DNA from 2 places in the Brevibacillus sp. NL20B1 genome. Region 1 is predicted to be linked to the other one. Evidence: riboswitches for the same ligand, from Rfam matches in the RefSeq annotation. Region 1 holds a riboswitch; the other holds the start of a gene.

What was found. A riboswitch is a leader RNA that binds a small molecule or an ion and turns the genes downstream of it on or off. The one in region 1 is predicted to bind thiamine pyrophosphate.
Region 2: linked by a shared signal. The riboswitch ahead of thiO (glycine oxidase ThiO) and the one ahead of thiS (sulfur carrier protein ThiS) in region 1 are both predicted to bind thiamine pyrophosphate.

What each region holds. Positions count from the first base shown of each region.
Region 1 is NZ_JAGTPT010000002.1:11,820-27,610, reverse strand. It holds gene KDN35_RS01890 (LamB/YcsF family protein) at 1-671, opposite strand, end outside; gene KDN35_RS01885 (5-oxoprolinase subunit C family protein) at 683-1,687, opposite strand; gene pxpB (5-oxoprolinase subunit PxpB) at 1,684-2,427, opposite strand; gene KDN35_RS01875 (hypothetical protein) at 2,424-2,582, opposite strand; gene dacB (D-alanyl-D-alanine carboxypeptidase/D-alanyl-D-alanine endopeptidase) at 2,797-5,697, opposite strand; gene KDN35_RS01865 (glycosyltransferase family 4 protein) at 5,953-7,116, shown strand; gene KDN35_RS01860 (ABC transporter substrate-binding protein) at 7,396-8,430, opposite strand; gene KDN35_RS01855 (ABC transporter permease) at 8,446-9,225, opposite strand; gene KDN35_RS01850 (ABC transporter ATP-binding protein) at 9,225-10,001, opposite strand; gene tenA (thiaminase II) at 9,986-10,666, opposite strand; gene KDN35_RS01840 (acetylornithine deacetylase) at 10,675-11,943, opposite strand; gene KDN35_RS01835 (thiazole synthase) at 11,945-12,715, opposite strand; gene thiS (sulfur carrier protein ThiS) at 12,720-12,923, opposite strand; TPP riboswitch at 13,156-13,266, opposite strand; gene kapB (kinase-associated lipoprotein KapB) at 13,313-13,693, opposite strand; gene KDN35_RS01820 (alanyl-tRNA editing protein) at 13,730-14,941, opposite strand; gene KDN35_RS01815 (50S ribosomal protein L7ae) at 15,041-15,268, opposite strand; gene KDN35_RS01810 (glycoside hydrolase family 18 protein) at 15,373-15,791, opposite strand, start outside.
Region 2 is NZ_JAGTPT010000012.1:15,087-30,877, forward strand. It holds gene KDN35_RS09985 (efflux RND transporter periplasmic adaptor subunit) at 1-649, opposite strand, end outside; gene KDN35_RS09990 (glucose-6-phosphate isomerase) at 885-2,246, shown strand; gene KDN35_RS09995 (excisionase family DNA-binding protein) at 2,197-2,478, shown strand; TPP riboswitch at 2,541-2,653, shown strand; gene thiO (glycine oxidase ThiO) at 2,832-3,962, shown strand; gene KDN35_RS10005 (S1 domain-containing protein) at 4,042-4,986, shown strand; gene KDN35_RS10010 (YugN family protein) at 5,120-5,521, shown strand; gene KDN35_RS10015 (NUDIX domain-containing protein) at 5,691-6,140, shown strand; gene KDN35_RS10020 (NAD kinase) at 6,227-7,027, shown strand; gene KDN35_RS10025 (MOSC domain-containing protein) at 7,064-7,780, shown strand; gene KDN35_RS10030 (exonuclease domain-containing protein) at 7,817-8,542, opposite strand; gene KDN35_RS10035 (DUF294 nucleotidyltransferase-like domain-containing protein) at 8,555-9,721, opposite strand; gene KDN35_RS10040 (ammonium transporter) at 9,618-10,958, opposite strand; gene KDN35_RS10045 (histidine phosphatase family protein) at 11,205-11,762, shown strand; gene KDN35_RS10050 (hypothetical protein) at 11,852-12,010, opposite strand; gene KDN35_RS10055 (toprim domain-containing protein) at 12,162-12,548, shown strand; gene KDN35_RS10060 (hypothetical protein) at 12,584-12,790, shown strand; gene KDN35_RS10065 (undecaprenyl-diphosphate phosphatase) at 12,824-13,603, opposite strand; gene KDN35_RS10070 (CvfB family protein) at 13,840-14,739, shown strand; gene KDN35_RS10075 (hypothetical protein) at 15,249-15,590, shown strand.

The sequences.
Region 1 (15,791 bases):
TGGATGCAGACGGTTTCCGCCGTTATCTCGATGTCTGTCCCCTGCCGTGTGGTCACCTTACCTTCCTTGACCATGCGGATTACTTGGGAGACCGCCTGTTCGTCATCGGCAATCAGCGCATCCGGCTGGCTGCGGGGCGTCAGCGAGCCATCCTGCTGATAGGTGCGGTCGGCAAAGACTTCGTTGATTACCCGCAGACCGATGTTCTTCCCTTGCACAACAAGCTGACTGCCCGCGAGTCCGACCAGGTAAAGCTCCGGATTGATCCGATAGACGGCTTCGGCAATCGCCCGGGCCAGTTCCGGGTTGGCAGCCGCCATGTTGTACAAGGCTCCATGCGGTTTCACATGCTGCATCGTGCCTCCTTCCGCCTGTACAAAGCCCTGCAGTGCTCCCACCTGATAGACGATCAAATCGTACGCTTCCTGCGGAGATACGGCCATGTTGCGCCGGCCGAAGCCCTGCAGATCAGGCAGGCCCGGATGGGCGCCGATCATGACGCCGTGTTCCAGTGCCAGCTTTACCGTCCGGCGCATTGTGCCCGGATCGCCGGCATGGAAGCCGCAGGCGATGTTGGCGGAAGTGATATAGGGCAGAATCGCTTTGTCGTTTCCAATCGTGTAGGCGCCAAAGCTCTCTCCCATGTCGCAATTGAGATCCACGCGGTGCATGCAAATCCCTCCTATGCAAGTTTGAACTGAATGCCCAACCTGGCCTGCCGAATGCTGTACTCCCTCTCAAGCAGCAGCGCTTCCGCTTCGGCCCGGCTGATTTCGACGAACCGGATCACATCCCCCGGCTTGGTCTGGGCGATGAGCGGCAGATCGACACTGGCAATCTGGGCGATTTTCGGATAGCCGCCCGTCGTCTGCCGGTCGGCCAGCAGCACGATGGGCTTGCCCTCGGCCGGGACTTGCACAGTGCCAAACGACACGGCTTCGGAGATCAGCTCCGTCTGCGAGACGAGCGACAAGACAGGTCCCTCCAGCCTGTAGCCCATTCGGTCCGATTGCGGTGAGATCCGAAACGCCTGCGAAAAAAATGCCTCCTGACTCGCTTCTGTAAACCAGTCCCACTGACTGCCGCGCATGGCCCGTATCACTGGCGATGAATCGTATGCCGGTAGCAATTCCGGTCCGATCCCCCACTCTGCCGGAACAAATGCCCCCTCCTCCGCGTGCGAGCGCAAGTGGCGGATCATCATCGCCGACTGTTCCGGAAGCGGCCCGGCTTTCAAAACGTCTCCGGCACGAAGCGGCCGCCCCTCATGACCGCCGATACCGGCCCGCAAGTATGTAGAGCGGCTGTTCATCACCACCGGCACCTGTATCCCTCCGGCCACAGCCAGGTAACTGCGCGCCCCGGCACGGCAGCCGCCTGACTCCAGGACGGCGCCCTTTTTTACCCACACCGGCTTCCACAGCGGCACGGGAACGCCGGCGATCGTGGGCGACAAATCGGCGCCGCAAATGGCGATCAGCGCGTCCTCCGTAAATTCGAGGGCCGGTCCGATCAGCGTCATTTCCAGCGTGGCGTCTGCGTCGCAGTTGCCCACCAGCAGATTGGCGGCCCGGTGGGCAACCGGGTCCATCGCCCCGCTTACGATCACGCCGTGTTTTTGATACCCGTAACGCCCAGCATCCTGGACCGTTGTCAGCAGTCCGGGGCGAATGACGCGTATCGTCATGCCGATCCCTCCTCGTATGCGCGAAATTCCTCTTCCGTTATGGGCACAAACTGGACGCGATCCCCTGCCTGCAGCAGGCTGGGCGGATCTGCTTCCGGACGGAACAGCCTCAGCGGCGTGCGGCCGATGATCTGCCAACCGCCCGGCGTTTCCAGCGGATAGATGCCAGTCTGTTTGCCGGCGATACCGACAGAACCTGCCGGAATGGACAGGCGGGGTGACTGTCTCCGCGGTGTGGCGATTTTTTCCGGCATCCCCCCGATATAGGGAAATCCGGGGGCAAATCCGATCATGTACACCTGGTAATCGCCAGAGGCGTGCGTTTCAATCACTTCCTGCTCCGTCAGGTTGTTGTGGCGGGCCACTTCCCCGAGGTCGGGGCCCATTTCGCCCCCGTATAGGACGGGAATCTTGACCAACCGGCCGCTGACAGGGGCTGTTTGCCCCAGATTGTTCAGCCTTTCGCGAATCTGCCCGCAGAACCATTCATAGGGTGAAAACGGCTGACGGCTTCCTCCGTCCATCCGCTGCCGTCCCTTGTATCGCTCGTACAACTGGAAGGGGTCGTAAAACACCGTGACAGTAACATAAGCGGGGATGTATTCCACCATGCCGGGCAGCGGCTCCTGCTCCAGCGATGCGGAAAATTGCATCACCTGGCTGTGAATGTGCGGGTCAATGCTTGTCCCGAAGCGGACGACCACGGCGTGATCGCCGAGCGGTTCCAGACGTACCTTCATCGCCGATTCCCTCCTGACGGTTGTCGCCATGCCAGTCCGTGTCCGCACATGTTCGGGTGAACGGCATGTTCGACCGTTTCCGACAGGTGCTGGCGGGCGAGAAACAGCTGAAGCAGGTCCGCCGCCTTGTGGACCGATTTGTTGATGTCCGACAATCCTCACCCTCCGTTCCGATATTCGGAATTTTTGTTCCGTTTTCGTTTTTTTTGTTTTTCATTATACGACAATTTTCAATCCGTATACAATCACGAATTTTCCGTTAATAAAAACGTCCGCAAGCTGCTTGCCGTCGATCCGACAAGGCTTGCGGACTTCCTGACATCCGTCAGCTTTAAGTGGTCTGTCAGCTATGGTGAAGTCGCCAGCTTTTCATTGGTCCTCTTGAAATGAGGCGAGCGCAATGGCGATCTGATCCTGGATGTCTGTAAAGGTTTTGCTGCCTTTTGCGTACCCGTTCAGCAGGATGGAGAACGCCAGCTTCTTGCCGTCCTGGGTGGTCACGTAGCCGGACAGGCAGTTCACGCCTGTCATCGAGCCTGTCTTGGCGTGTACGTTCTGTTCGGCTGCCGTTCCCTTCATCCGGTTTTGCAGCGTTCCGTCCACGCCGGCCACCGACAGGGAGTCGTAGTACATCTCGAAGGTCTCCTGCCTGCTCATTCCCTCCAACACTGACAGGACGTGACGGGCGGAGATGAGGTTGTAGCGGGTCAGACCGGAGCCGTCCACCATGTCAAAATTGGTGCGGCCTCCAAGCGATTGAACAGTATCACTCACGACCTTCACACCGGCTACAGCGCTGCCCTCCTCCCCTTTGACCGCACCCAGTGTTTTTAACAGCATCTCGGCGTAGAAGTTGTCGCTTTTCTTGTTGAGATAGGAGACAATCTCCCGCAGCGGCTGCGACGCAAACTCCGTCCACTTGACCGCCTGAGCGGGAACAGTTCCTGCTAATACCTTGCCGCTGCCGGCGAAGGTGATTCCTTCCTTTTCCAGCACCTCCCGCAGGACTGTGCCGAAGTACAAGGCAGGCTCTTCCACCGGTACCCGTTCGTAGTCGCCTGCCGTTCCCAGCGGCAGGTTTCCGGTGACGTGAATCGTGTTCGTTCCACGTTCGCGCGTGATGGCAAAGGTGTTTTCCTCACCGGCTGAGACCGTTTTCGCTTCGTTGATGATCTTGACGTACGCGGTCTTGGGCAGCAGATTTACCTGAACCGCTTCTCCCGCTTTCGCACCCGGCTGGTACTCCACCATGACCGTGCCGCGGTTGAGGGACAGCGCGCCGATCAGCGGATTGTAGTAGTAGCTCTCGTCGTCCCAGGCCCAGCCGAGGCCGAGCCGCTGGTCATCAAAATAGCTGTCGTCCAGCACCAGATTGCCATTAATCCGCTTGATGCCCTGCGCTTTCAGCCAGCCTGCGATTTCTTCGACGGAAACGCCTTCCTGCACCTTCAGACGGTCCTCCGTGTGCAAGGTGGGATCGCCGTAGCCCTTGACATACAGATCGCCGTTCAGCACGCCGTTTTTCGGCAAGGGCGCCGATCCATACAGCTCCGTTTTAAATGTATACCCACTCCCCAACTGGAGGAGACTCGCCGCTGATGTCAGCAGTTTCAAATTGGAGGCCGGTGTCATCAACGTATCCGCGTTGCGCTCGTACCAGACAGCGTCGTCTCCTTTATCGTCCAGCGACTTGACGATCACGCCGGTGGTGATACCGGACTGGTCGGCAGCGTCGAGGATCGGGTCCAACAGCGCAGAGAGCTTGTAGGTGGCGGGCTCCTGCGCCTCGTATTTGTCCGGGTGGGCAAGCTCCGGGTACTGGGTCAGCAGGATCGCGAGCTGGTCCTGCAGATCGCGGGCGTACTTTGATTTGTAGATGCCATTGATCAGGATGGAAAACGCCAGCTTGTGGCCGTTTTTGGCTGTGGCGTAGCCGGACAGGCTGTTTACGCCGCCCATCGAGCCGGTCTTGGCGATGACGTTCCGCTCCGCCGGGGTTCCCTGCAGACGGTTTTTCAAGGTGCCGTCCACACCGGCGATCGGCAGGGACGTTTCCAGCGCATCCCGATACTCCTGCTCCTGCACGAAGGCGAGCAGTTTGACCATCTGCTCGGCGGTGATCCAGTTGAAGCGAGACAGGCCGGAACCGTCCACCTGTTGATAACCGGCGTCTATACCTGCCCGCTTCAGCACGTCGGCGACCACTTCGCTCCCCGCTTTGCTGCTGCCCTCTCCTTTTTGCGTCGCCCCAAGCGTCTTCAAAAACATCTCGGCGTAGAAGTTGTCGCTCTCCTTGTTCAGTTCCACGAGCAGCTCGGACAGCGGTTTGGACAGGTGGGTGTAGAGCGCGACGCCCGTAGTGACCGTGGTTTTGGCCGTTTTCGCCTGGGGACGCAGTTTGATCCCGGCGGCAGCCAACTGCCGCTTCCACACATCGGCAACAAACAGGGCGGGGTCTTCCATCGTCACGTCTTCCTGGTAGGGCTTGGCCTGAATGCCGATCATTCCGGAAAAGACGACCGTATTTGTGCCGCGCGGCCGCTCTACACTGATGTCGCTTGTGGTGCCTTCGACCGTTTTCAGGTTGTTTACCAACCGGATGTAGGATGTGTCCGGCTCCATCGTCAACGTCGGTGCCTCTCCCGCTTGTTTCGCCGGCGTGACTGTTACAGTGATGCTGTTCTTATGTACCGCTAGTGCGCTTATTTGGGCACTGTAGCCGTATGGCTCGTCATCCCACATCCAGCCGATGCCGAGGCGGGTGTCATCGAAATAGCTGTCGTCTACCAAAAGATCGCCGTTTATCTGGGTCAGCCCCTTCTCCTTCAGCGCGGCCGCGATACGCTGCAAGTCTTCGACGGACAGCCCGGGGTTCCCATACCCCTTTAGGATCAGGTCGCCATTGAGCACGCCGCTTGGCAGCAGCTTGCCCGCAGCGTACACCTCCGTCTTCCATTGGTAATCGGGGCCCAGTCTGTCCAGCGCCGCGACAGAGGTAAAGAGCTTCAGGTTGGACGCGGGCACGTACGTTCGGTGGGCGTTGTGCCGGTACAGATACGCCTTTTCGTGCAAATCGTATACGGCGATGCCGGCGTGAAGACCGATGCTGTTCTCATCACGGGCCAGATCGGCCAGCAGCTTGTCGATGTGGGCTGTCAGCGGGTCGGCTGCGGTTGCTGCCTTTTGGGCAAGGGCCGGTACCGCCGCAACATTCAGCAGCAACAGCAGCGTCAGCAGCCACATCCCTATGCGTTTGTGTAACTGATTCATAATACCCTCCTTCTCCTAGTGTAGTGCCAGATTGAAAAATCTAGCAGACCTATGTACCATAATACCATTTTGCAAAATTTTCCGAAATATCATACCGGCAACAAAGGGGCAGTTTCTCTTGCAGCATTGTATCCCCCGTGTGGCATGGGCGGCCTATTTTTTGAAAACAGGTAGTTGTCTAGGAGTTCACACCTCGTCCCGACATAGGATATACAGGCATTAACTCAACAAACGTACACGTGGAGGGGTGAAGAGGTGCGCATCCTGGTTGTTTGTCCAGAGCAACTGCCGGTCCCCCCGATCAAAGGCGGCTCCGTCGAATCCGTCACGTACAACATTTTCAAGCGCATGGCGCAAAGCGAAAAGGTCGTGCTGCTCAGCCGCAGCCATCCCCGCTTGCCGAGCGTCAGCCGGTACGTCGACGGCAACCTTCAGGTGATCCGCGTCCCCAGCAGCAGGCCGTTCGCCTACCTGCGCGCCGCGCTGCGCAAAGTGGCGGGACAGTCGTTTGACATCATCCAGATTGAGAATCGGCCGCGATTTGTTCCGTTTGTGCGACAGGCGTTCCCCCATACGCCGATCATTCTGTCGCTCCACTCGCTTACATTCATGTCTCGCTTGACCCTGCCGCAGGCCAATGCGATCCTCCGTCAGGTGAACGGCATCACGTCCGTATCGTCGTTTGTCACCAACACGATGAAACGGCGCTATCCCGCCCACGCCCACAAATTCCGCACCGCGATTCCCGGAGTGGACGCGGTAAAATTCCGTCCGTGGCCGGCCGCGGCGAAACTGCGTCTGCGGAGACGCATGGGATTGGCCGGGAGTTTCAATGTTCTGTTCGTCGGACGAATCGTCAGAGGCAAGGGACTGCATACCCTGATCCGCTCCGTCGCTCAGTTGAAACGGCGCATACCCAACATCCGCCTGGTGGCTGTCGGCGCCTCCTGGCCAGGCGTGAGGCGGCAGACGCCATACATGCGGTACGTTCGCAATCTGTCCAAGCGCCTGCGCGTCCCTGTCCGCTTCACGGGCTACGTGCCGCCTTCCCGGGTGCACCAGATGTTCCAACTCGGAGATGTCTTTGTCTGCCCCACCCTGTTTCGCGAAGGCCTGGCCACCGTCAACACCGAAGCGATGGCATCCGGCATCCCCGTTGTGGCTTCCAATCGCGGCGGGATACGGGAAGTTGTCATACACGGACACAGCGGCCTGCTGGTCAACCAGGCCAACAGCCCGGCCGCTTTTGCCCGCGCCATCGCCCGCATCCGCAACAATCCGGCACTGCGCAGACGGCTGATTGCCAACGGCAGGACGAGGGTCCGCTCCTCTTTCAACTGGTACGGTACAGTCCGCCGACTAAAAGCGCATTACCAGGATGTCCGTTCAGCAGCCTCGTCGTCCAAAAAAAGCCACTGACCGGCGTCAGTGGCTTCATTGTTGTTCCCGTTTATTCAAAACATGATCATGTACATGTAAATGGCGACGGACAGCGTACAAATCAACACACTGCCGACAAACGTCCAGATAATCAGCTTATTGTAGCGATCTTCGCGATTGTCGTTCATCAAAACGTCTCCTTGTCCTGATTTCCCCTTTCCATTATAAGACCATTGTCAGCAAAAAGGAAAGGGGGTGTGCAGGATAAAAGCAAGCCCAAACGCGTGTTGAACGTTTGGGCTTGTTCGTTATCTTCAACTACTTCAACAGATTGCGCATGACGTCGTCCACCTTGACGTCGTTTGTGATCAGCTTCTCTTGTTTCATCCAGTCGATCAGCTTCTGATAGGATTCGGCCGTCTGGGTGCCGAACGGCTGGTCGCCCGCGTCCATCAGCGGCAGCAAGATGTCCAGGCTCTTTGTTTCCACATCTTGATCCAGCGGGAACTCTTTGGCCTGTTTGTCCAAGAGGAGCTGGAGCGCTTCCGCCTTGTGGTTCTTCACGTATTCCTGTCCTTTGGCAGCCGCCCGCAGGAACGCCTCCAGCGCCTGCTGCTTTTTGCCCAAGGTCTCGTCGCTGGTGGCTATAACCAGCTCATAGTAGGAAGGAACGCCGTAGTCGCTGGGCTTGATAACGTTGACGGGCACGCCATTTTTCTCCAGGATCAACTGTTCGTGGTTGATATAGCCGCCCACTACCGCATCCACTTGTTTCGCTGTGAGCGCCGGGATGATGTCAAAGCCGATGTTGGTAAAACTGAGCTTGGAATCGTCCGCGCCCGTATGCTTCAGCACAGTGCGGACGATCGACTCGTCCAGCGGAATGGACGGATAGCCAATGTTTTTGCCAACCAGCTTTTCCGGCGTGTCCAAACCGCTGTCCTTGCGCGTCATGATCACGTTCAGCGGCTCGCGCACGAGCGCCGCGATGGAGACGACCGGAATGTCTTCGGAACGAGCCTGCACCACCTGCGGCTGGTAGCTGATGGCCAAGTCCACCTTGCCGACCGCCACCATTTTCAGCGGGTCGTTGGTGTCCGATGGCATTTGCAGGTGGACGTTCAGGTTTTCCTCACGAAAATAACCCTGTTCTTCTGCCGCGTAGAGGAACGAGTGCACGGCGTTTGGATACCAGTCGAGCGCGATGGTCAGTTCGGTCGGCTCGCCTGTGCCCGCCGCCGGCTGATTGGCTTGCGGTGCCGTCTCGCTTCCTGCCGGGCTGCCGCACGCCGCCAGCCCGGCCGCCAGCGACAAGCTCATCAATGTCTTGGCCCATCTGGAATAACGTTTCATGGCTCAATATTCTCCTTACTGTGTTTTCATCTGTTTCCGTGTGTTTGTGCGCGCATGTGGTGCAAACCGCCGTTCAATCGTGCCGGCCAGCCAGAAGAGCAGCATGCCGAGCGCAGAGAGCAGCAGCACGGAGGCAAACAGGGCGGGTGCCTGAAAATTGCCCGATGCGCGCCGGCCGAAATAGCCCAATCCCTCGCTCGCGCCCAGCCACTCGCCGATGGTCGCCCCTCCTACGCTGTACGTGGCCGCTACCTTCAGACCGCTGAAAAAATGCGGCAGGCTGGCCGGAAGCTGCAGTTTGGAAAAAATCTGCCAGCGCGACGCCCCCATCGTCCTCAGCAGGTTGACCATCTCCGGGTCGGCCGCGCGCAGACCATCATAGGTGCTGACGACGATGGGAAAAAACGTGAACAGGATCGTCACAGCGATTTTTCCCGACAGTTCGTAGCCAAACCAGAGGATGAAGACAGGCGACAGGGCGATGATGGGAATCGTCTGTGAAATCACGATATAGGGATAGACCAGCCGTTCCACCGGGCGGCTGAGACTCATCATCAGGGCGAGCGCAATGCCAAACACGATCGACGCCGACAACCCCAACAGCACTTCCCGCAGCGTTGCCCACAGGTGCAGGCCGAACAGCTGCTCGCGCAAATCCCATACGGCCAGCAGCACGGCACTTGGCGGCGGAAGGATAAACGGCGGGATGGCAAACAGGCGGCAGACCGCTTCCCAGCCGGCCAAGAGCAGCACGAACGAGAGGCCAAACCAGATACCCTGGTGAACCGTCTTCATCACGCATACCTCCCGACCGGCTGTGCCGTGGCCGATTGCCGCAACAGCTCCCAAATCTGCCCGCGCAGCGCCTGAAACGCCGGATGACTGCGGCTCGCCAGCGAGCGCGGCCGCGGCACCGGGACGTCCAGTTCCACCGGACTGCTGATCGGGCTGCCAAGCAGCACGACGATTCGGTCCGCCAGCAGGATCGCCTCGTCGATGTCGTGGGTGATCAACAACATCGTGCAACCCGTCTGCTGCCACATCGTAAGCAGCCACTCCTGCATCTCCATCCGGGTGATGCCGTCCAAAGCGCTGAACGGCTCGTCCAGGAGCAAGAGGTCGCTGCCCGTCATCAGCGCGCGCAAAAACGATACCCGCTGCCGCATGCCGCCGGAGAGCTGCGCCGGATAAGCATCCGCCCAGCCGTCCAAACCGAAGCGTGGCAGCTCCTGCCTTACCCGGGCCTGTGCCTCCCTGCGCGGCATGCCCTGAATCTCCAACGGCAGCGCGGCGTTTTCCACGACTGTCCGCCACGGCATCAGCAGATCACGCTGCGGCATATAGGCGACCTGCCCCAGCCGCCGGGCTGCCGGTTCCCCGTCCAGCCTGATCTCGCCGTGTTGCGGCTCCAGAAGGCCTGCCGCCAGCTGAAACAGCGTGCTTTTGCCAATCCCGCTCGGCCCGATCAGGCTGACCAGTTCGCCGCGTCCGACCGCAAGCTGAAATCCGTCGAGAATGGCCTTCTCCCCGTAGGAGAATCGGACGCCGGCGAAGGCTAGTTTTTCTCGCACGGCCACATTTCCCTCCGGTATGCCATATCCCAAAACAGATACTCCATGCTCGAGGTATTGAGAAAATGCTCTTCCAGACGGTTCAGCTCCCGTTCACTTTTGCCTTCCGCCAGTTGATCCATCAGTCCGATCAGCCACTGTGCATGTTGGCCGAACTCGTCGGAGCTGTAGGTGCGCACCCACTCACCGTAGAGCGGATGATCCAGTGCGCCGTCCACCTGCGCCAGTTGCTTGCCGATCTCCCAATAGCTCCACGTGCAGGGAAGAACGGCGCTGACCAGTTCGGCGAGCGTGCCTTGGTGGGCTACTTTCAGCATGTAGCTGGTGTAGGCCAGCATGACAAATGACGGCTCGGTCGCCTCCAGTTCTTCGCGGGAAATCCCGAAGCGGGCAGCGTACTGCCGGTGCAGTTCCATCTCGTAATGAAGCGTCGACTCCTGCAGGGCGGCAAATCTGGCGCTGGTGGCCAGATCGTCTGCCTTGGTACTGGCGATTGCGAACAGTTTGGCGTAGTCGATCAGGTAGACGTAATCCTGCTTCAGGTAAAACCGGAACGATTCAACCGGCAGACTGCCGTCGCCCAAGCCGGTTACGAACGGATGACGATGCGAACGCTCCCAAATCGGAGCGACGCGATTCAACAGGCGCTCTGTAAAAGTGGCCACGAGGACATTCACTCCTTTTCCGTGTTGCACCAGTCTGCGAGAAACCGGGCCATGATTTGCGCAAAGCGGACCAGTTCGTCTGGATCGATCGACTCGTCAACGGCATGGGCCTGGGACAGCTCGCCGGGTCCGAAGATCACCGCCGGAATGCCGGCGTGGGCAAACCAGCCTGCGTCCGTTACCGTTCCGGACATGTCCACCACAGGTGTACGCTGCATCACCGCCTGATAGGCCTGCTTCAGTCTGGACAGCGCCGGATGGTTTTGATCCAATTCCAGCGAGGGGAAAATCTCGCCCCGCTCTTCGATCATCGACCGTCCTCCCCACCGGAATGTGGGCGGGTGGTCCCGCAGCCACGGGTCAGCCGCAGCCGCCGCCTGCACATGGGCTTCGATTTCTTGAATGATCGCTTCATGCGATTCGTTGGGGTAAAAATGGACGGTGATCCACAGCGCGCAGCGGTCGGCGATAAATGCCGCATGCCGACCGCCCTCGATGACCGCGGGGTTGATCGTGTTGCTGCCCGGCGAAAATCCCGGGTACGACTTCATCACTGCCCAGTGGCGTTCCAGCTCCTGCAGCGAGGCGATGATCTTCATCATCTTTTCGATCGCGGAGGCACCGTGCACGCGTCCGCCGGCATGGATGGTTTTTGCCCGCATCCCGTCGTGCAGGGTGACGGGGCTTTCTACCGTGATCCAGCCGGTAATCACACCGCCCTGTCCCTGCATGTGCAGGTGGCTGGTGTCCACCACGACGGCGTAGTCGGCGGAATAGCCCCGTTCGATGGCGGAGAGAGTGCCTGCTTCCCCCGCTTCTTCGCCGATCACCGATTGAAAAATCAGGTCGCCTTTCAGCTCGATTCCGTGCTCGCGCAGCATCCGGATGGCAAACAGGCTGGCTGCCAGCCCGCCTTTCATGTCGGCGACGCCGCGTCCGTACAGGCGTCCGTCCCGGCCCCGGGTAAGCGTAAACGGCGGATAGGTCCAGCCGCTGTCGTCGCCCACTTCCGCCACGTCTATATGTCCGTTGATGATCAGGCTGTGCGCCCGCTCCGGCGCAGTGCCCCGCAGGCGGCCCACCACGTTGTCATCGCCGGGAAAGACCGGCCAGCGATCTACCTCAAAGCCCAGCTCGTCCAGTTTTCGGGCGATCAGGCTCTGCGCGCCGCCGCTGTTGCGGGCAGGCGGGCTGACCGTGGGATGAGCGACGAGTTCGGCCAGCAGGGCAAACAACTCTTCTCTCCGCTCGGCTATAGCTGCCGTGACGCGTTCCACGTTATTCAATCATCCCTTCTGTCGGACTGCTGGCCGAGGCGTAACGCTTTTTCGGGATGCGCCCGGCGAGGAAACCCTTGCGCCCCGCCTCCACGGCCAATTTCATCGCTTCGGCCATCAGCACCGGGTTGTCTGCCAGCGCCACGGCCGTGTTCAGCAGGACGCCGTCCGCACCCAACTCCATCGCCTTGGCGCAGTCGGCCGGAGACCCGATGCCCGCGTCCACGATAACCGGAACCTTGGCGTCTTCGATGATGAAGCGCAGGTTGTGCTCATTGAGAATCCCTTGGCCGGAACCGATCGGAGACGCTCCCGGCATGACTGCGTGCACACCCACTTCCTGCAGCCGCTTGGCGAGAATCGGGTCATCGTTGGTGTAGGTCAATACGATGAAGCCTTCTTGCACCAGGATGCGGGATGCCTCCAAGGTGCCGATCGGATCAGGCAGAAGCGTCTTGGGATCGCCGATCACTTCCACCTTGATCATGTCGCACAGCCCCGACGCCTTGGCCAGCCGGGCGATCCGCACCGCCTCCTCGGCCGTGTAAGCGCCTGCCGTGTTTGGCAGCAGGGTGAATTTTTTCAAATCCAACCGTTCCAAAAAGTTGGGCGCGTGCGGATCTTCCAAATTGAGCCGGCGCACGGCAAAGGTAAGGATCTCCGCTTCCGATACTGCCACCGCCTGGGTCTGCGTGTCCAAATCGGGAAATTTACCGGTTCCCAGCAAGAGGCGGGAACGAAACTCATACGGTCCAATTTTCAATGTATCCATCTTGTCAGCCTCCTCCGACAAAGTGAACGATTTCGATTCGATCGCCGTCTGCGACTGGCGTGGTTTCATAACGGGCGCGGTCGACAATCTCGCCGTTGCGCTCCACGACCACGATCTTTTCCTGCAGTTGGTAGGACATTAGCAGGGCTCTGACAGTATTAACCTCGTCGTCCAGCTCCACGCGTTTGCCGTTCAACTGTACCAGCATGGTCCCCCTCCTTTCGTCAGCGCCGTCGGGAATGGCCGGCCGCTTGTCGTCTTCCAGCCGATAAAAAAACGGCTTCCCTGCCTGACCGAAGTCCAGACAGAAGAAGCCGTTTGCACCGATGTCGGGCGGACGGCAAACAAAAAAACCATCCGCCACGGATGGTTTTGGTTATGCATGTGCAGTGATCGCACTTCGGTCCGCGTGTCGCGGCACGAAATCACGACAGTGCGTTAATGCAGCCGATACCTCTTCCTCCGCTGGCATGACCCAGGTCAGGTTCAACGGTCAGTAACACATTCGTTACAATCTCAGCCGACTATGCTCGGCCCCCGTTTGGTATTTGCGCTATGCAGTTTTGCTTGCTCGACTACTACAGTAGCACGCTGCCCTTAGTTTGTAAAGGTCTCCTTGCGCAGTGCCTCCAACTCGTCGAGACAGCGCTGGGCCCACGTGACCATTTTGCGCAGTTTGTCCATCTCCCGCTCCAAAGCGGTCTGAACCGATTCCTTGTAGTCGGGCACCGCTCCACCGTAACGGATCACGGTCTGACTGGGCACCATGATCTTTTCCTGATAAGACAGCGCGGGACGCTGATGAAACAGCGGCACATCCACCTCGTATGGGTTGTGCAGGTCGCCCTGCGTCGGGTATTTCAATACCGCAAGCACCTTGACCAGCAGTTTGTCCCCGTGATTTTCCAACACTTCCGTCACGTATTCGCCCGTTCTGTAGGAGACGCGTACCAAATCTCCCGTTTGCCACAGCGACATGTCTATCTCTCCTTTCTTGAAAAAGCGTCAGTCCTGTTATACCCTGATCGATTCTTCCAGCAGCCGGCAGGCGTGTGCCAGCACCGCTTCCGCAGGAAGAATCGGCGCGCCCCCTCCCTGGGCCAGCGCAGGATTGCCGCCTCCTTTGCCGTCGATCAAGGGCAGCGTATCCTTGAGCAACTGGTTCATCGGCAGCGCCACCTGCTCGCCGCGAGCGAACAGAATCTGCAGCTTGTCTCCCTCGGCCGCGAACAGACAGACCGCGTCCGCTGCCTGTGCCGTTACCAGTTTGGCGAGCTGCTGCAGCTGCTGCATGCTCCGGCCAGCCCACACGGCCTTCACCAGCCGTACGTCAGACAGCGGTACCGCCTGCGCCAGCAGAGACTGCGCTTCTCCTTCGAGCAATTGTGTTTCTTTTTCCTCCAGCGCCGCTTTCAGCTGCTCCCGTTCTGTCACCAGCCGCTGTACCTGCTCGGCCAACTCCGGCTCGCCGGCACTCAGCGTGCGGGTCAACTCACGCAGCAGCAGATGCTTGCGGGAATAGTCGGCGAGAGCCCGCCAACCGCAGAGGAACGTGACCCGGATGTTGCCGCGGTGCCGCTCCCACCCGATGATTTTAATCGGCCCCACTTCGCCGGTCCGAGCCGGATGGGTGCCGCCGCAGGGGTTGTAGTCAAAGTCCGGGATAATTACCACACGAATGTTTTCGCTGACGGTTGGCTGTTTGCAAAGAGGCATGAGGGCCAGTTCAGCGTCCGTGACAAACCGTGCCTCGATGGGCCGGTTTTCCAGCACGATGCGGTTGGCCAGGGCTTCTACCTGCTCCGCCTGCTGAATGGACAGCTCATCCAACCGGACATCAATGGTGACGTAATCCCTGCCGAGGTGAAAGGCGACGGTCTCTGCCCCCAGTACCTCGACAAACGACGCCGAGAGGATGTGCTGCCCGGCGTGCTGCTGCATGTGATCAAACCGCCTGGGCCAATCGATTTGGCCCGCAATCTGCTGCCGCTCCTGGGGCAGCGGAGCTTCCAAGCGGTGGCGGATGTCACCGTCCACTTCCACCACGTCGATGACGCGGATGCCGCCCAGCTCGCCCAAATCGCAGGGCTGCCCTCCCCCTGTCGGGTAAAAGGCAGTGCGGTCCAGCACCACGTACGGTGTCCCGTCGGGTTCCGTCCCCCATTTCAGCACGCTTGCTTCAAAGGTGTGCAAATACGGATCGTCATAGTACAATCGGTTGTTCATAGCCGCTCCTTACTGCCGATTTTTGTCTTCCAGCAGGTTTTATCCATTTCGCTTCACGCAAGTCTCCCTCGTCCGGATACTGCCGTATGTACGTGTCGCTCAGCCGGCCAGTCGCGCCAGTTTTTGCTCCCGTTCTGCTCGTTCCTCCGGCGAAGCGAGATCGTATTTTTTCAACAAATGAAACAGTTCGTTCAACGTCTCCTGGGACAGCGGCGTTGCGAGCAATTCCTCAAGACGGGCTGCCAGCGCTTCGGGCAGGTAGGGCGTCTGCTCCGCCAGCTTCGCCCGCACGTCTTCCACGCTGTGATTCAGTCTGCATTCTCCCATATGCCCTCTCCTTCTTCCGTTTTGCACCATCATACCATGAGTGGCAGGCGAAGAAAAAGGCGTACGCCCCGTTCGGAGGTACGCCTTTTGTTTCTGCGTAGTCTTCACACTCGTTTGCGAACGCGAAAATTGTCTTCGATCAACAGCCAGTTTTGCGGAAACGGCAGCCCCAATTTCCAGTAGCTGACGCCGCGCAGGCCCAGTTCCTTGACCAGGTTGAACTTGGCCTGGATCGAACGGGCGTCTTCGAACCAGACGCGATGGCGGTTCTGATCGTCGTCCGTGTACTCGAAAAACGGCGCCTGCGCTTGATAATCGTACTGAATGTTGACGTTCCGCTCCCGTGCCAACGCGATTGCCGCCTGCGGGCTGAGGGAGCGAGCGGTCGTGCCGGGCTGGAAGGGCAGCCTCCAGTCGTACCCGTACAAATTCTGGCCCATCAAGATTTTGTTGGCGGGCATTTCCGTCAAGGCGTACTCCAGGACCCGGCGTACGGGACCAATGGGCGAAACCGGCATGGGCG
Region 2 (15,791 bases), on a different contig from region 1:
CTTTTTCCAACAGGGCCTTCTCCGCCAGGCGGGAGTTGATCTGTGCCTGCAGGGAGGCGATCTCTTCCTTGCGCGGCCCTTTTTGTTTCAGCGCGTACTGCTGCCTGGTCACGTTGAGTTGAGACAGCGCCGAGTCCAGCTGCGCCTTCGCCTTGTCCAGCTCCTGCTGGGTAGTGGCGCCTGACTCATGCAGCTGCCGGATGCGCTCGTACTCCCGTTTGGCATTGTCGTAATCCCGCTCCGCCTGGGCGACGCGCTCCCGCTCCTGCGCCAGTTCTTCCGGTTCGCTGCCGGCCTGTGCCTTGGACAGGTTGGCCCGGGCCAGTTCGATCTGCGCGTCGATCTCCATGATCCGGCTTTCCACGTCAGACGTGTCGATCTTGCCGATGACCTGTCCCTTTTTGACGACATCCCCCTCCTTCACGGCAAACTCGCGCAGGATTCCGCTGACATTGGCGTATACCCGTTGCTTGTCTGCGACAGTGACGATCCCGGAGGTGAGTACCTTGGTCTCCAGCGCGGCCGTGGTGACCTTTCCCACGCTTACAGGCATTCCTGCTCCCTGCGGTGAGCCCAACAGGGCCATGCTTGCGGCTCCCACGCCCAGTACGACAGCGACGGAGCCGACGATCCACCAGCGTTTTTTCATACGATCCTGTCTCCTTGATCCATCATGATATAAGATTCAAATGATAAGATTCGAATGGTTTTACGCGGCTGAAGGGAAAAGGTAACAATTGGGTTGGAATCGTTCACAAAATGTTCACAATTATGCGGCAGATTTCTTCGCCGCAGGACAGATCCGACTTCTTTCTCTGCCGGCTCAAAGGTAAACATGATAAGATGAGAAACAGATACAAACATGTCTTTTTATGGAGGGAACCATGAACCAAGTTCTTCGTTTCGACTGCTCGAATGCTCTGGGCTTTGTCCGGCCGCACGAATGGACACAGCTTGCCCCTGCAATCAAACAGGCACACGAGTTGTTGCACAACAAGACGGGGGCTGGCAGTGATTTTCTCGGCTGGGTCGATTTGCCCATTCACTATGACAAGGATGAATATGAACGGATCAAACAGGCAGCCGCGAAAATTCAAGCGGAGTCTGATGTGCTGCTGGTCATCGGGATCGGCGGTTCGTACCTGGGGGCCAAAGCCGTCGTGGATGTGCTGGGCCACCACTTTTACAACCTGCTGCCCAAGTCCAAACGGCGCACGCCGGAGATTTACTTCGTCGGCAACAATATCAGCCCGGTCTACGTCTCCCATCTGATGGATGTTCTCGAAGGGAAAGACGTGTCCATTAATGTCATCTCCAAATCGGGCACCACGACGGAACCGGCCATCGCGTTTCGTCTGTTCCGCGCCTGGTTGGAGAAAAAATACGGACGTGAGGAAGCGAAAAAACGCATCTACGCGACTACGGACAAGGCGAAAGGCGCGTTGAAACGGCTGGCTGACGAGGAAGGGTACGAAACGTTCGTCATCCCCGACGACGTCGGCGGACGCTACTCCGTGCTGACTGCAGTAGGTCTTTTGCCGATTGCCGTGAGCGGCGCCGATATCGATGCACTGATGCAGGGCGCTGCTGCTGCCCGCGAGCGTTACCTGACGCCTGTTCTGGAAGACAATCCGTGCTACCAGTACGCGGCTGTCCGCAACGCGCTCTACCGCAAAGGCAAAACCGTCGAGCTGCTGGTCAGCTACGAGCCGCAGTTCCGCTATTTTGCCGAGTGGTGGAAGCAGCTGTTCGGCGAGTCGGAGGGCAAGGACGGCAAGGGGATTTTTCCTGCATCTGCCGAGTTCTCCGCCGATCTGCACTCGCTGGGACAATACATCCAGGACGGCATGCGCCACCTGTTTGAAACAGTGGTGGCTGTGTCCAAGCCGGCGGTGGACGTTACGATCAGCGAAGATCCGGACGATCTCGACGGGTTGAATTTTCTCGCAGGCAAGGGCATGGACTTCGTCAACAAAAAAGCGTTTGAAGGAACGCTCCTGGCCCATGTGGACGGCGGCGTGCCCAACCTCGTGGTGGAAATTCCGGAAGCGACGGCCTACCATCTCGGTGAGCTGATCTACTTCTTTGAAAAGGCATGCGGCATTAGCGGATATCTGCTCGGGGTCAACCCGTTTGACCAACCCGGAGTGGAAGCCTACAAGGCGAACATGTTCGCCCTGCTGGGCAAACCGGGGTATGAACAGCAAAAAGCAGCACTGGAAGCGAGACTGCGTGGAAAGCAATAAGACGTACCTGACTGTGTCCGAGACCGCTGCCTACCTGGAACTGCCGGAGACGTTTATTCTGGAAAAAATCCGCGAGGGACGCATCCGTGCCGTTCACAACGGCGAAGAATACCTGATCAACAAGGACCAGTTTCAACATCATCTGGAACAGATCCGCAAACTGAGGGAATGGGAGGAGGCGACCCGAAACGAGCCCATTCCTGAAAGCTACGATGTGAAAGACGAGGACTGAGCGCCGCGCTCTTGCCAGGGAGCGGCCGCAAGTCTATACTGAAGGGTGTAAACGACATAACGGAAAGCTACTGGGGGAGTCCATCACGCAGGGCTGAGAGGACGGAAGCGATGACCGTCGACCCTTTGCACCTGATCCAGATCATGCTGGCGCAGGGAAGTGGTTGCAAGCAAAAGAGCTGTCTGTGTTTGCGGATGTGCATCGGCCCACCTTTCCTGCCGGGGAAGGTGGGCTTTTTGCATGCTTTCGTCCGGTGGGGCGGCATCAGCGGGGTGGCAGGAGAACAGCGCGTTTACCCAGGCTTCGCCGCTTGAGCAGGGCGGGGCGCAGTTCCATCGAGGAGAGGAAGAACCATGACGAATTGTTTGATTGTAGGCGGAGGCATCATCGGATTAAGTTTGGCTTACGAGCTGTCGCGGCGCGGGTTGTCCGTCACGGTGGCAGAGCAGGGGGCGTGGGGCGGCCAGGCGTCTTCCGCAGCGGCCGGCATGCTGGCTCCGCTCAAGGAATTTTCCCAGCCAGGCCCGCTGCTTGATTTGGGCATCGAGTCGCTTCGCCTCTACCCGGAATGGGCGGCGGAGCTGGAAGCAGAGGCGGGCAGAGATGTGCAGCTTTGCATCGACGGGCTGTTGACCGTGGCGTTGACGGAAGAGGAAGCGGAGCAGTTGCGCGCAAAGTTCACCTGGCAGCGGGAGAGCGGTTACGATGTCCGCTGGCTGACCGGAGCGGCCATCCGCGACGTTGAACCGCTGTTGACGGATCGGGCGATCGCGGCGATCCACTCGCCATCCGAAGGGCATGTCAACAACCGGATGCTGCTGCAGGCACTGGTGACGGCGTGCAAGCGGCGGGGCGTGACGCTGCTTTCCGGCTGCGTGGTGACGGGCTTCGTCGCGGAAGGAAGCCGGGTGGTGGGCGTCGAGACGACTGCGGGATCGCTCTTTGCCGACGAAACCATTATCGCCTCCGGGGCGTGGGCCGGCATCGCGATGGGCTGGCTGGGGCTGTCCATTCCCGTTCTCCCGGTGCGTGGACAGATCGCAGCGGTCGACTCGGCGGGGATTCCGCTGCAGACAGTGATTTTTGGCAGCACGGGCTATATCACGCCCAAACGGGACGGCAAAATCGTCCTCGGCGCTACGGAAGACGAGGCCGGCTTCCAGCGGGAGGTCACGCTGGAAGGCTTGACCGGCGTGCTGAACGGCGTGATGCCGTATGTGCCGGCGCTCTCATCGGCCCCGTTTTTGGAAGCATGGGCGGGACTGCGCCCGGCTACCGCCGACGGCAAACCATTGTTGGGGCCGGTGCCGGGATGGTCGGGATTGTCGCTCGCCGGCGGACACTTTCGCAACGGCATTCTGCTTTCTCCGATCACAGCCAAGCTGATGGCGGATTATCTGGAACAGGGACGGACAGAACGGCTGGAACCGTTTTTGCCCGAACGCTTTACGAGTGTCGTGTCACAAGGCCGCAAAATGGGCTAGACTTGCCTGGAAAAATAGACACCTCCCCACACGCAGGCGTATATCGTAATACAGAAACGACAAAAGGGGAGGAGTTTTCATGGAGTCGTCGCAAAAACAACTGTTTCAGGCTGAACCGGCGGCGGTCAGCATGTTAAAGGATATGCGTGAAACCGTGCAGGAGATTTGCAAGAAGCACGCGCGGCAAAAGGTACGGATCGAAGCGATGGACGGCCGCGTGTACGAGGGCAAAATTCTCGATGTTGACGATTTCCACGTCTACGTGGAAATTGAGGAAAACGATGAGGGGCCGGCCGATGTTATGGGAGCTGTGGAGCCGGTCTCCAGCCGGTATCCGCAAAAATCACGACCGCAAGACGGATGTCCGCCTCGGGAGAGTGCCGTCAGTCCATACGGTACGACAGGTCCCAACGTCAGTCCGTACGGGATGGTAAGTCCCTACGAGATGGGGCCCGGCGTCAGTCCGTACGGGATGGTGAGTCCCTACGAGGTGGGGCCGAATGTCAGTCCATATGGGATGGTAAGCCCATACGAGATGGGGCCTGACGTCAGTCCGTACGGGATGGTAAGTCCCTACGAGGTGGGGCCCAACGTCAGTCCGTACGGGATGGTAAGTCCCTACGAGACCGGCCCCGCTGAGAGTCCGTACGGGATGGTGAGTCCCTTTGAGTCAGCCGGTCCGTCCGGCAAATCTGAGGGAGTGGTGAGCCCCTACGAGCAAACCGCACCGTTTGAACAACCTGCCGAAATGGTAAGTCCGTACGAAGCGGTCAGTCCCTACGAAACCGCTGGACCCCAGGGCAACGTCACGCTGCAAAACAACATCAATTTGTACGGCAACCCGTATTCCCAGGTAAGCCCGTATACTGATTTCAGTCCATACCCATACCCCAGCTATCCATACTTCTACCCTGTTCCGTTCGGCGTGTTCAGAGTGCCTGTTCACAAGAAGAAAAAGCGCCGTTGCCGCCGCAAGGTGATTCCTCTGGCGCTGTTTACCCTGCTGTCGATTTCCCTCATTTGACCATAACACCAGCACGAAGCCTCTGCCGGGCTGTATCCGGCGGGAGGCTTTTTCCATTTTCACCGATGTTTGAGTACAACCGCGCCGTTTGTCGCACACTACCGGGTAGAATCCGAAAAAGGCAGGGATGGAGATGCAACCGATTGAAAGCAGTTTGGCGGGTACGAGAGGCACGTTTGGATTCTTTCGCGAATCGCTCGAACCGGACGGCTTTACCCTGGCCAACTGGGATTACCACCGGGGGTATTTTGACCGCAAGCTGGACGATCAGGGGATGGTGTATCTGCGGCTGCCGGTGACGGTCATGGAAGGGGAACTGGACAGCCCGGACGCCTGGTTGGAACTGGGGACGCCGTTTGTGCTGAAACACGTCTACCAGACCGGTGTGGAGGAAGACATCGGATATTACTCGCCTGTCGCCTCGGCTGCCATGAACCAGTTTCAGGAGCCGGTGGACAAGGACGCACCTGTGGAACAGGTCTGGATGCGCAAGGCGGAGGCGATTGTCCGGGAGTTGGAAAAACGGTTTGCCTAGCATTAACGGGCCCAGAATAGGGCCCGTTTTTTGCGAATAACACCGGATTGCAATTCCTGATTCTGCCATCTGGCACTGCGCTGACCTGCCGTGTGCCTGCTATGGCGGTGGATTTCGCGGTAGTGTAGAATGGTAGCAACAGGAATGGAATCACAGGGAGTGGAAAACGATGGCCTGGTACTACCCGCTGCTCAAACTGTATTGGCGTATCCGCAGGCCGCTGACGCTGGGTGTCCGGCTGATTGTCACGGACGATGAAAAAGGCGTGCTGCTGGTGCGCCACACGTATGTGAGCGGATGGTATTTGCCGGGCGGAGGAGTGAAAAAGGGAGAGACGTTTTTGGAGGCGGCCCGGCGTGAGCTGTGGGAAGAGTGCGGCATAGAGGCGAGCGAGATGAGGATCTGCCACCTCTACTACAGCGAGCGGGAAGGGAAGCGGGATCACATCGCGCTGTTCCACGTCACCCGGTACCGCCAGCATGAACGGCCAAAGTCTGACCCGGAAGTGGCGGATATGCGCTTTTTTGCTTGGTCAGAATTGCCGGAGCAGTTGTCGCCTGCGACGAGGCGGCGGCTGGAGGAGTTTCGCTCCGGCCGTTTTGCGGCGGAGCGCTGGTAGCCCGCGTCGGCATCCCGGCCACCGGAGTGTTCCTGTAACATTGTGAATAGCAGGCATGTATGTGCGTAAAGTGAGGGTAGACCACCATGAAAATTGCCACCGTACTGCGGAATGACGACTACTCCCGGGAGGTAGAACGGGAGCTGAAGGAAAAACTGCTGGGCGAGGACAGCCCGTACTGCTTTGTCCGGGAAGAGGGCGAGACGCCTGATCTCGTGCTCTCCATCGGCGGGGACGGAACGCTGTTGGAAGCGGTGCATCAATACGGCTTTGAACCGACATACGTCGGCATCCACACCGGCCATTTGGGCTTTTACGCGGACTGGCGGCCAAACGAGCTGGATGCGTTCGTACAGGCTCTCAAAGAGCAGACGAAGCCGTTTGTCGCCGAATACCCCACCGTTTCGTGCCGCATTCTGACCCGCGACGGCCGCATCATTCACAAATGGGCGCTCAACGAACTGGTGATCCGCAATGCGTCCCTGTCCACGCTGGTGGCCTGTGTGTACATAAACGGCGACGAGTTTGAGACGTTTCGCGGAGACGGCCTGATCGTCTCTTCCCCGTCTGGAAGCACGGCGTACAACAAAGCGGTGAACGGAGCGCTCGTCCATCCTTCCATCGAAGCGATTCAGCTCTCGGAGATCGCATCGATCAACAATCAGGCCTACCGGACGATCAACAGCTCGCTGGTGCTGCCCAAGCACCACGAGGTCGAACTGATCGTGATGAATCCACAGATCATGATCGGGTTGGACCGGGAGCAGGCAGTCTGGCAGGACGTGTGCTCCATCACCTGCCGCGTCGGCGTGGACAAAGTGAAGTTTGCCCGCTACAAGCGGCTCACGTTTTGGAGCCGGGTGCGCAATTCGTTCATTACGGGATAGAGAAACGCTGGAAAACAGGCGGAGGAGGCGGCTGGGATGAAAAAAGCGGGGACGCTTGCGGCGATTTTTCGTCATCCCGTCAAGGCTATGGGCGGCGAGCGGCTGACGACGTGCCGCGTGGACGCATTTGGCGTGTACGGCGACCGGGGCTATTACTTCCGGGACAGGAACGGCAAGTATCTCAGTGCGGATGCAGTTCCGGGCGTCTTGGGCTTCACCGCCCGGCTGGCAGCGGAGAGCGGCGAGGACGCCTATCCGGAGGTGCGCGTGACCGCGCCGGACGGTACCGTGTACGGCTGGGAGGAGACGCTGTTCGCCAGGGTGGCTGAGACGACGGGACGGCCGGTGACTGCTGTGCGCAGCACACCGCGTGAAGGCGGAGAAAACTGGGAAGATCACATCCTGCTGGTGACCGATGCCTCGCTGCGGGAGATCGCCCGCCTGATTGGCCGGGAGAGTCTGGACCCTCGCCGCTTTCGGGCCAATTTTGTAGTCGTGCTGGATGAGGACACGCCGTTTGCCGAGGATGCCTGGCTGGGCAGGCGGCTGCGCATCAATGACGTGGAACTGCAGGTGAACAAGCCTTGCGAACGCTGCATCTCCATCAACATCGACCCGGATACGCTGGAGCTGCATCCGGCTGTGCTGAAAACGGTGGTAAAGCGGCACCGCAACCACTTCGGCGTGTACGCGTCCGTCGTCACCCAGGGGCGGGTGTCGGAAGGCGACGAGGTATTTGTGGAAGAACCATGACGGAAGGCTGTCCGACAAGACTGACGGACAGCCTTTTTATCTGAGTTCCTCGTAGATCTCCCCCAAATCGGTATATCCCTGCTCAATCGCCTTTCTCAGGTAGATCCCCCAGAGCGAGGCGGCGGCGACGGCATCGCAGTAGGCGTGGTGACGGCGGGAGATGTGAATGCCGTGGGCGGCGCACAGGGCGTCCAGCGAGCTGTTGCCGATCACCTCGCCCGACACGCGGACCAACAGCATGGTGTCCAGCAGCCGATGCGTAAACCGCCGGCGGCCATGTTTCCATAACGCCGCCCGAAAAAACTGCCGCTCGTGGCGGGAGTGGTGGGCGACCAGCGGCCGGTCGCCGACAAACTGGAAAAAGCGCTGGAGCGCGGCAGCCGGATCGGGCGCGGTGCGAACCATCTCGTCGCGTATCCCGGTAAGGGAGGCGATGTGGGGAGGAATCGGCCGGCCGGGGTCGACCAGGCTGTAAAACGATTCTCCCAAAAGCAGTTGGTCTCCCCGCATCGCCACGGCACCGATGGAGAGGATGGTGTCACCGCGGTCAGGGGAAAAGCCAGTCGTCTCCAGATCGACGACGACCACTTCCAAATCGGCGAGCGGCAGCCGGCCCTCCGCTTCCTTTCGTTCGCGCCGCAGCGAGCGGAGAAAGGCGATTAGCCCCGGATTGCCAAGGTCCCGGTCCGCTGACGGCATTCGAACTGTCTCAGCGGCCCGGCTCATCTGCCGCAAGCGTTCCCACAGGTCTCTGGTGTGCATGCCGGCACCTCCCTATTCCGGGTACGCGGCCAGCATTTTTTTTGTCCATTTCTGCAACCGCAGCGCCAGCTTCATTGCCTCGCGCAGCATTGAGAGCGTATCCGACGACAACTCCGACAGTTTGACGTAGCTGTTGCTGGCGTAGGTGCCGTCCCGCCAGTGCAGCGGAGCGATCAGCCTAAGGCCCAGCAGCAGCCGGAAGTGGTGCTCCACCTCCCGGCAAAACGCCACCGGCCAGATGCCTGCTTCCCGCAGGGCAGCCAGCCGCTCCAGCGTGGAGGCGGCGTGAATGCCGTGAGCCAGGGCGAAGTGGCGGACGACGTTGACGATCGGCAGATACACGCCGTATTTTAGGTTGATCGCGCCCTGGTAGCGGCCGGTGATGTCCGGAGCGATCCGGCCCAGCCACGTGAGCGGAATCCGGTGGAAGCGGGTGTTGCTCACAAGCCTGCCGATCAGAATCGGGTTGTGGGCGAGCAGCCTCCGGTACTGCTTGATCAGCGGGGCGACCACATCCGGCTCCCCCCAGAGGATGCGGGCGTCGCCCACCAACAGGAGATAGCGGGCGTGCTCCCACACCGGATCGGCAGCCCAGGCGGCGAGGCGCTCCATCCATTGGTCCGTGCTGCCGCGCCAGCGGGCCGACACGCAGGTGACGTTGCCCCGGCAGGGCGGATAGCCTACTTGTTCCAAGCCCTGCACGATGGCAGCCCCCAGCAGGTGAAAGTAGTTTTCCACACGCTCCATCTCCCGTTTGTCCATGCCGTCAAGAATCCGGTAGACAAGTCCGTTGTCCTGATCGCTGATGACGGCCTGTTCGCTTCGCCCGCCGCTGCCAAACTGGAGAAAGGCGAACGGGACGGGCGGCGTGCCTACGCCCATTTTCGCCAGGTGGCGCACGGCGAGCAGCACGCCCTGGCGGATCACCTTGTCGTGGATCAGATTGACAGTCACGGCGTACGGTGCCATTTCCCCGGCCCGATTCATCCCTTCCAACCGGGACAGGTTCAAGAGCTCCCGGCGCAGGGAGAGCAGTTCCTGAAACGAACCGGCGTCCGCGATGCGGTGACAATCCTCAAGTGAGAGAATGAGTGGATCGCCTTTGTGGGGCGGAAACGTAAGGGCGTTCCGATTGCAGCAGTTCGGGATATCCGTATCCCCCGTGTTCGCTAAGGTCAAGGCCCATCACCTCTTCTTCTTCGGTTACGCGAAGTCCCATCGTTTTCTTCATGATGGCGAGAATGACGTACGAAGCGACAAGCACATACACCAGCGCGGCAAATACACCCAACGCCTGAACGCCCAGTTGGTGGAAGCCGCCGCCGTAGAACAGGCCCGGCATCCCGACGCCCACTTTTTCTACCAGGGCGGGAGCGGCAAAAAAGCCGTTGGACAGCGTTCCCCAGATGCCGGCGATGCCGTGGACGGAGAAGGCGTAGATTGGATCGTCAATGCCCATCCGATCAAACCAGATGGCAGTATAGAATGTAAGAATACCTGCCACGGACCCGATGACAATCGCAGCCCACGGTTCCACAAACGCGCAGGAAGCGGTGATTGCCACCAGGGCGGCCAGCACGCCGTTCAGCATGCTCGGGATGTCTGCTTTCCCCGTGACAGCCCACGCGATGCCCAGAGCGGCAACCGCACCGGACGCGGCCGCGAGGTTGGTCGTCAGCGCCACATGGCCAAAGAGGCCGGAGACGGAGCCAAACGCAGACCCCGCGTTGAAGCCAAACCAGCCAATCCACAAGATGATGACCCCCAGCGTGGTGTAGACCTGATTGTGACCGGGTATCAAGTTGGAACTGCCGTCTTTGTTGTACTTGCCGAGGCGCGGCTTGAGCAGGATGGTGGCGACGAGAGCGGCGGTTGCTCCGGTCAGGTGGACGACCGTCGATCCGGCAAAATCCTGTTTGCCGTGGTCCGCCAGCCATCCGCCCCCCCAGATCCAATGGCCGACAACCGGATAAATTAAGATCGTATACAATATTCCGAAAACGACGTAGACAGAAAGTTTGGCGCGCTCGGCGAAGCCGCCCCAGGCGATGGAGAGGGAGACGCCGGCAAAAGCCAGTTGAAACAGGAACTTGATCCCGACCGGAATGTTGGCGAAGGAAAGGGATTCGTAGGCCGCAGCCGCCTGTTCCTCCGTTCCGTTGAAGAAAAAGCCGGTCAGTCCGATGAACGAATTGCCGTTGCCAAACGTCAGGCCGAAGCCCAGGGCCCAAAACGCCAAGGTGCAGATTCCAAACGTCAGGACCGTCTTGCCGGCGATGTGTCCGGCGTTTTTCATGCGCGTCGACCCAGCCTCCAACAGCGCGAATCCGGCCTGCATGAAGATCACCAAAATGGCGGAGACCATCACCCAGGTGGCATCCACTGCGGAAGCGAGAAGAGGCAGTGTCGGTTCCATGCAATCCACTCCTTTTCTGTGTCAGATAATCTGACATGTTAATTTTTATGTTAGATTATATGACGTGAGATGGTGGAATGCAATCATTTTTTCGCAAGGCTCGTACATCTCTGCAAAGAAATGAAATGATGACAATCACTGCACCGTCCGGGACGAACATGTCGGTGTCGGGTTAAGGTACACGTCAAGATGGATTCGAAATGATACAATAAAACAAAATATGGGAATCCCTGGGGGGAGCATCTGATGGGAACCAATCTGTATCTTGTGCGGCACGCCCATTCCGTTTATACGCCGGATGAAAGAAACCGGCCATTGTCCGAGCGCGGCTGCCTGGACGCGAAAAAAGTAACCGAATTGCTCAAGCGGAAAAACGTCGATCATGTCATATCAAGTCCGTACAGACGAGCGATTCAAACCGTCGAAGGCATAGCCCATTCCATTGGGAAAGCGGTGGAGATCGAGGAAGGGTTCAAGGAAAGAATCTTGTCTGAAAAACCCGTGGAGGATTTTCAATACGCCGTCGCACGGGTGTGGGAAGACGAGCATTTTTCATGGGAAGGCGGGGAGTCGAATGCCGCTGCCCAAAAGAGGGGAATCAAAGCAATCGAGCAGGTTTTAACCAGGTTTTCCGGAAAGAACGTCGTCATCGGCACCCATGGCAATTTGATGGCATTAATCATGAATGTGTTTGACAAACGGTACGATTATCATTTCTGGCAACAACTTTCCATGCCCGATATCTACCGATTGTCATTTGACGGCACAGAATTGCGGGAGGTCAGCAGGGTGTGGGAAGGCTGACAAAACGGGTACGTGCGGGAAGCGATTCGCTCCCTCGGTACCAAAACAGCCGCCTTGTATAAGACGGCTGTATGAGAGACAAGCGGTCCTTACATGGGCCGGGGCTCGGGCTGCTCCTTCTGCTTGCGCTGCTGCGAAGTTCCCTGGTTGTCTTCCGTGTGCGTGTCGTCAGCGATTGTGCTGCTCGTCAGGCCGGTGACAGCCAAGCCTTTCTGGTTCAAATTTTTGGCGCTTTTCCACTGTGCCATGGTGCACGCTCCTTTCCCCCTGGTTCACCTTTAGCTTCCCCCGGCAGGCGTCTGTGTTACGCAGCCAGATGTTCCCGGCGGTCTATTTCCGGCCGCTTTTGGAACGGGTATACTAAACGTATCACCTCGCTGGAAAAGGAGGCGTGGCCGCGTGGAAGAACGTGTCATTATTGTCGAGGGAAAAACGGACAGGGAGCGGCTTCTGCAGGTTTTGGCCGAACCGGTATTGATTTACTGCACATACGGGTCGTACAGCACGGACAAGGCGGGGCGGCTTGCGGAAAAACTGGAGACGGCCGACGAGGTGTACGTGTTTACGGATGAGGACCACAGTGGAAAAAAATTGCGCAGGCAGCTATCGGACGATTTTCCCCACGCCCAGCATTTGCATACAAGGCGGATGTTTGCCCAGGTGGCCAACACACCGTTGGATGTGCTGGCCGAAATTCTGGAGCGGGCGGGCTTTCAGGTGCAGGACCGACAGCGGGACCCGGAAGTTTGGCCGGACGGGGATAAGAAGCGGCCGCAGGGGCAATAACAACAGTATCTGCACAAGTTGGAGGTGTCTGTTGGTTGCGCAGTCTGGTCGCCTTTATCAACCGGATGAACATCGGGATCTGGCTGTTGGGCATTTTTGTCGCTCACGTCCTGCTCTACCTGTTATTGGGGACCGCCACCTGGCTGGCCACATCGCTCCTGGCTACGGCGTTTTACGGCCTCGTGCTGCTGGTGGCCAAACTGGTGGCCAGCCGGTACGGAGACAAGGAGCACATAAAGTGAAAGAGCCGGCGGCAGCGCCGGCTTATTGTTTGGCTATCCGCCGAAATACTGCATGCCGAGGATGATAATGCCCAGGACCCAGACATAAACGGCAAAGCCTTTCATCGAGCCGGTGCTGATGATCTTCAGCATCCAGCGTATGGCCACGTATCCGGCGATGGCGGCACACATCGTACCCACCAGCATCGGAATCATCGCGTCCGTTTCCACCGGTTGCCTGACCAGCTTGAGCGTCTGCAGTCCGGTAGCTCCCAGAATGGCCGGAAGCGACAGCAAAAAAGAAAAGCGAGCTGCATCGGCGCGATTGATGCCGCGCATAAGCGAACCGGCAATTGTCAGGCCGGAGCGGGAGATGGCGGGCAGGATGGCGGCGCCTTGCAGCGTACCGATGATCAGGGCGTCCGTGTAGTTGATCTCGTCGAACTTCCGCGTCCCCCTGCGCATTGATTCCACTCCCCAGATAATCACGCCGGTGGCGAGAAACTCCCACCCGATCGTCACACCGGTCCGGGAAATCTCCTCAAAATAGTCTTCAAATGTCAGGCCGATGACGGCAGTGGGAATGGTGCCGACGACCAGCAGGCGGGCCAGTTTGCCGGTCGGGTTAATCAGGACGTGACGAATCTCCGGCCAAAGCACAATGACGACGGCGATCAGCGTCCCAAAGTGAAGCATCGTGTCAAAGAGCAGGCCGGCTTCCTGCAGACCGAACAGCTTGCGGAACAGCACCAGATGACCGGTGCTGGAAATCGGCAGGAACTCCGTCAACCCCTGAACAATGCCGAGAATGATATGTTCCAGAAGCACAAGCATCACGAGTCGCTCCCATCTATTTAGACTGGAAATAACTGCTGGTAATTACGACAGTCGTCATCAGTTGGTTACACATCAAAACAGGTACAACCGGTACAATCCATACATATTGCAACCGTCGGCCGGACTTGCCTGATTAGCCGAATTTTCTGCGGGATGGGCAAAAAGGTGTGGAATGGATTGCCGCCGGTTGGGTATAGTTAGGATGCAAACAGGAGAGAGAGGAAAGGACGCAAATGAACAAGAGGCACAACAAAAACCGGGTGCACACCGCTCTGACCCACCTCCAGGCGGGCATGACCGTGACGATGACGGTGGCGCGGCAGACGGATTTCGGCTATTTTCTTCACGAGGGAGAGGCGGAGGTGTTTCTCCACCGGAGCGAAGCAGACGGTCCGCTCCGGGTCGGTGAAGAGGTGGACGTCTTTCTCTACCACGACCATGAAAATCGATTGGCGGCTACCATGCAGATGCCCTATGTATCGTGGGGCGAGTACGGCTGGCTGGAAGTGGTGGATGTGTCCCCGCGCCTGGGCGTATTTTTGGATAACGGCATCAAGAAGCACCTGCTGCTGTTCGTGGACGATCTCCCCAAGATGCGGCAGGAATGGCCTCGCGCGGGTGACCGCCTGCTGGTGACGCTGAAGCGGGACAAGCAGGGACGTCTGCTGGCCAGGCCGGTGTCGGAGGAGGAAATCAGCCGGATTGCGGTCCCGGCCGACAACGACATGCACAACAAGTGGGTGGAAGGCACGGTCTACAAAGTGATCCAGGAGGGAGCGTTCCTGTTTACGGACGACGAGCACGTGCTGTTCGTCCACCGCGACGAGATGACGGAACCGCTTCGCCTGGGGCAGTCGGTCCGCTGCCGAGTGAGCTACGTGCGCGCAGACGGCCGGTTGAACGGCTCGATGCATGCGCGCAAGGAAGTCCGGTACGCAGAAGACGCGGACAAGCTTCTTCACTACCTGATCGACCGGGGCGGAGCGATGCCGTACACGGACGACACCCCGGCCGACATCATCCGGGAGAAGTTCGCGATGAGCAAGTCAGCCTTCAAGCGGGCCCTGGGCAAGCTGATGAAGGAGCAAAAGGTGGAGCAGGACGAAGGCTGGACAAGATTGATTCGCAAGTAAAAAGACGGGTCCCTAAACAGGGGCCCGTCAGTGTGTAGACGAAGTCCGTGGTGCATGGGGTGATGGGGGCGGACTCGCTTGGCCCATCCCGCCGTGCGATAATACATTGTCAAAAAGTAAAACCAAAATATATATTCTGTTCGCTATAGAGCTTCTCCACTCTGCTTTGTACTCTGTGGCTCTGAATAAAGCAGGTAGAGCAACCGCAAATTTGCGACATACCATCATCAATGATAATGTGAGTGTATGAGCGGTTCCCATCGGGAGCTTTGCCAGGCAACGCCAAGTAATGCTCAACGATTTCGTGGTACATCGTTTCATGATGCAACTGTGAGTGTATAACGTAGACATTTTCCCCCTCATGACTCCAATGTTTTTCATTCAGATTCAATTCGTAGCTGCATTCAGGACATTTCATAAAAGTCATACCCCCCCCGGAAAAATTCATTAATGGAATAGATTACAAATTTTGATATTTTAATAGTGACCACGAGAGGAGGAGGTTGGCAATGAAAAGCAACTGGTTTCAAATATGGGTAGGTATTTTACTTTCGATACTTACAGTGGCGGTTGTTTACGGAATTGTTTCGATTGCAGAGACTGCAAAAGAGACGTCAAGAGAAATCATCTATCATCTTCAGACGAAACCGCAGTTATCAGAGCCGCTCTTCGCTCAGGATGGGGCGTTGTCCAGCGGTGATGCTGTCATGATGCATTCCACTTCGGCGAATGGCGACAAGTTTTTATGGATATACGACACCACGAGCAAAAAGATGGTTCTGTACCGATTTACACTCGACGGATCCGTTTATAAAAAAGGTGAAAAAATTCTTGAGCAAATGTTAGAGTAACAAGCTGTGTTTAACCGTTTTCAGCTTCCGATTTGGCCAAACCACCCCGTGAAACATGAAGGGAAATCCAAGACCCTTATTCACCCCATTGGACAATACTGATGCAGCGTGATAAAAAAATGTAGCTCTCCGACTTGGCCCGTCTGGGATAAGAGGAGAGCTATTTTTTTGACTGCTTCGCGTAAAAAAGAAACAGGCTGT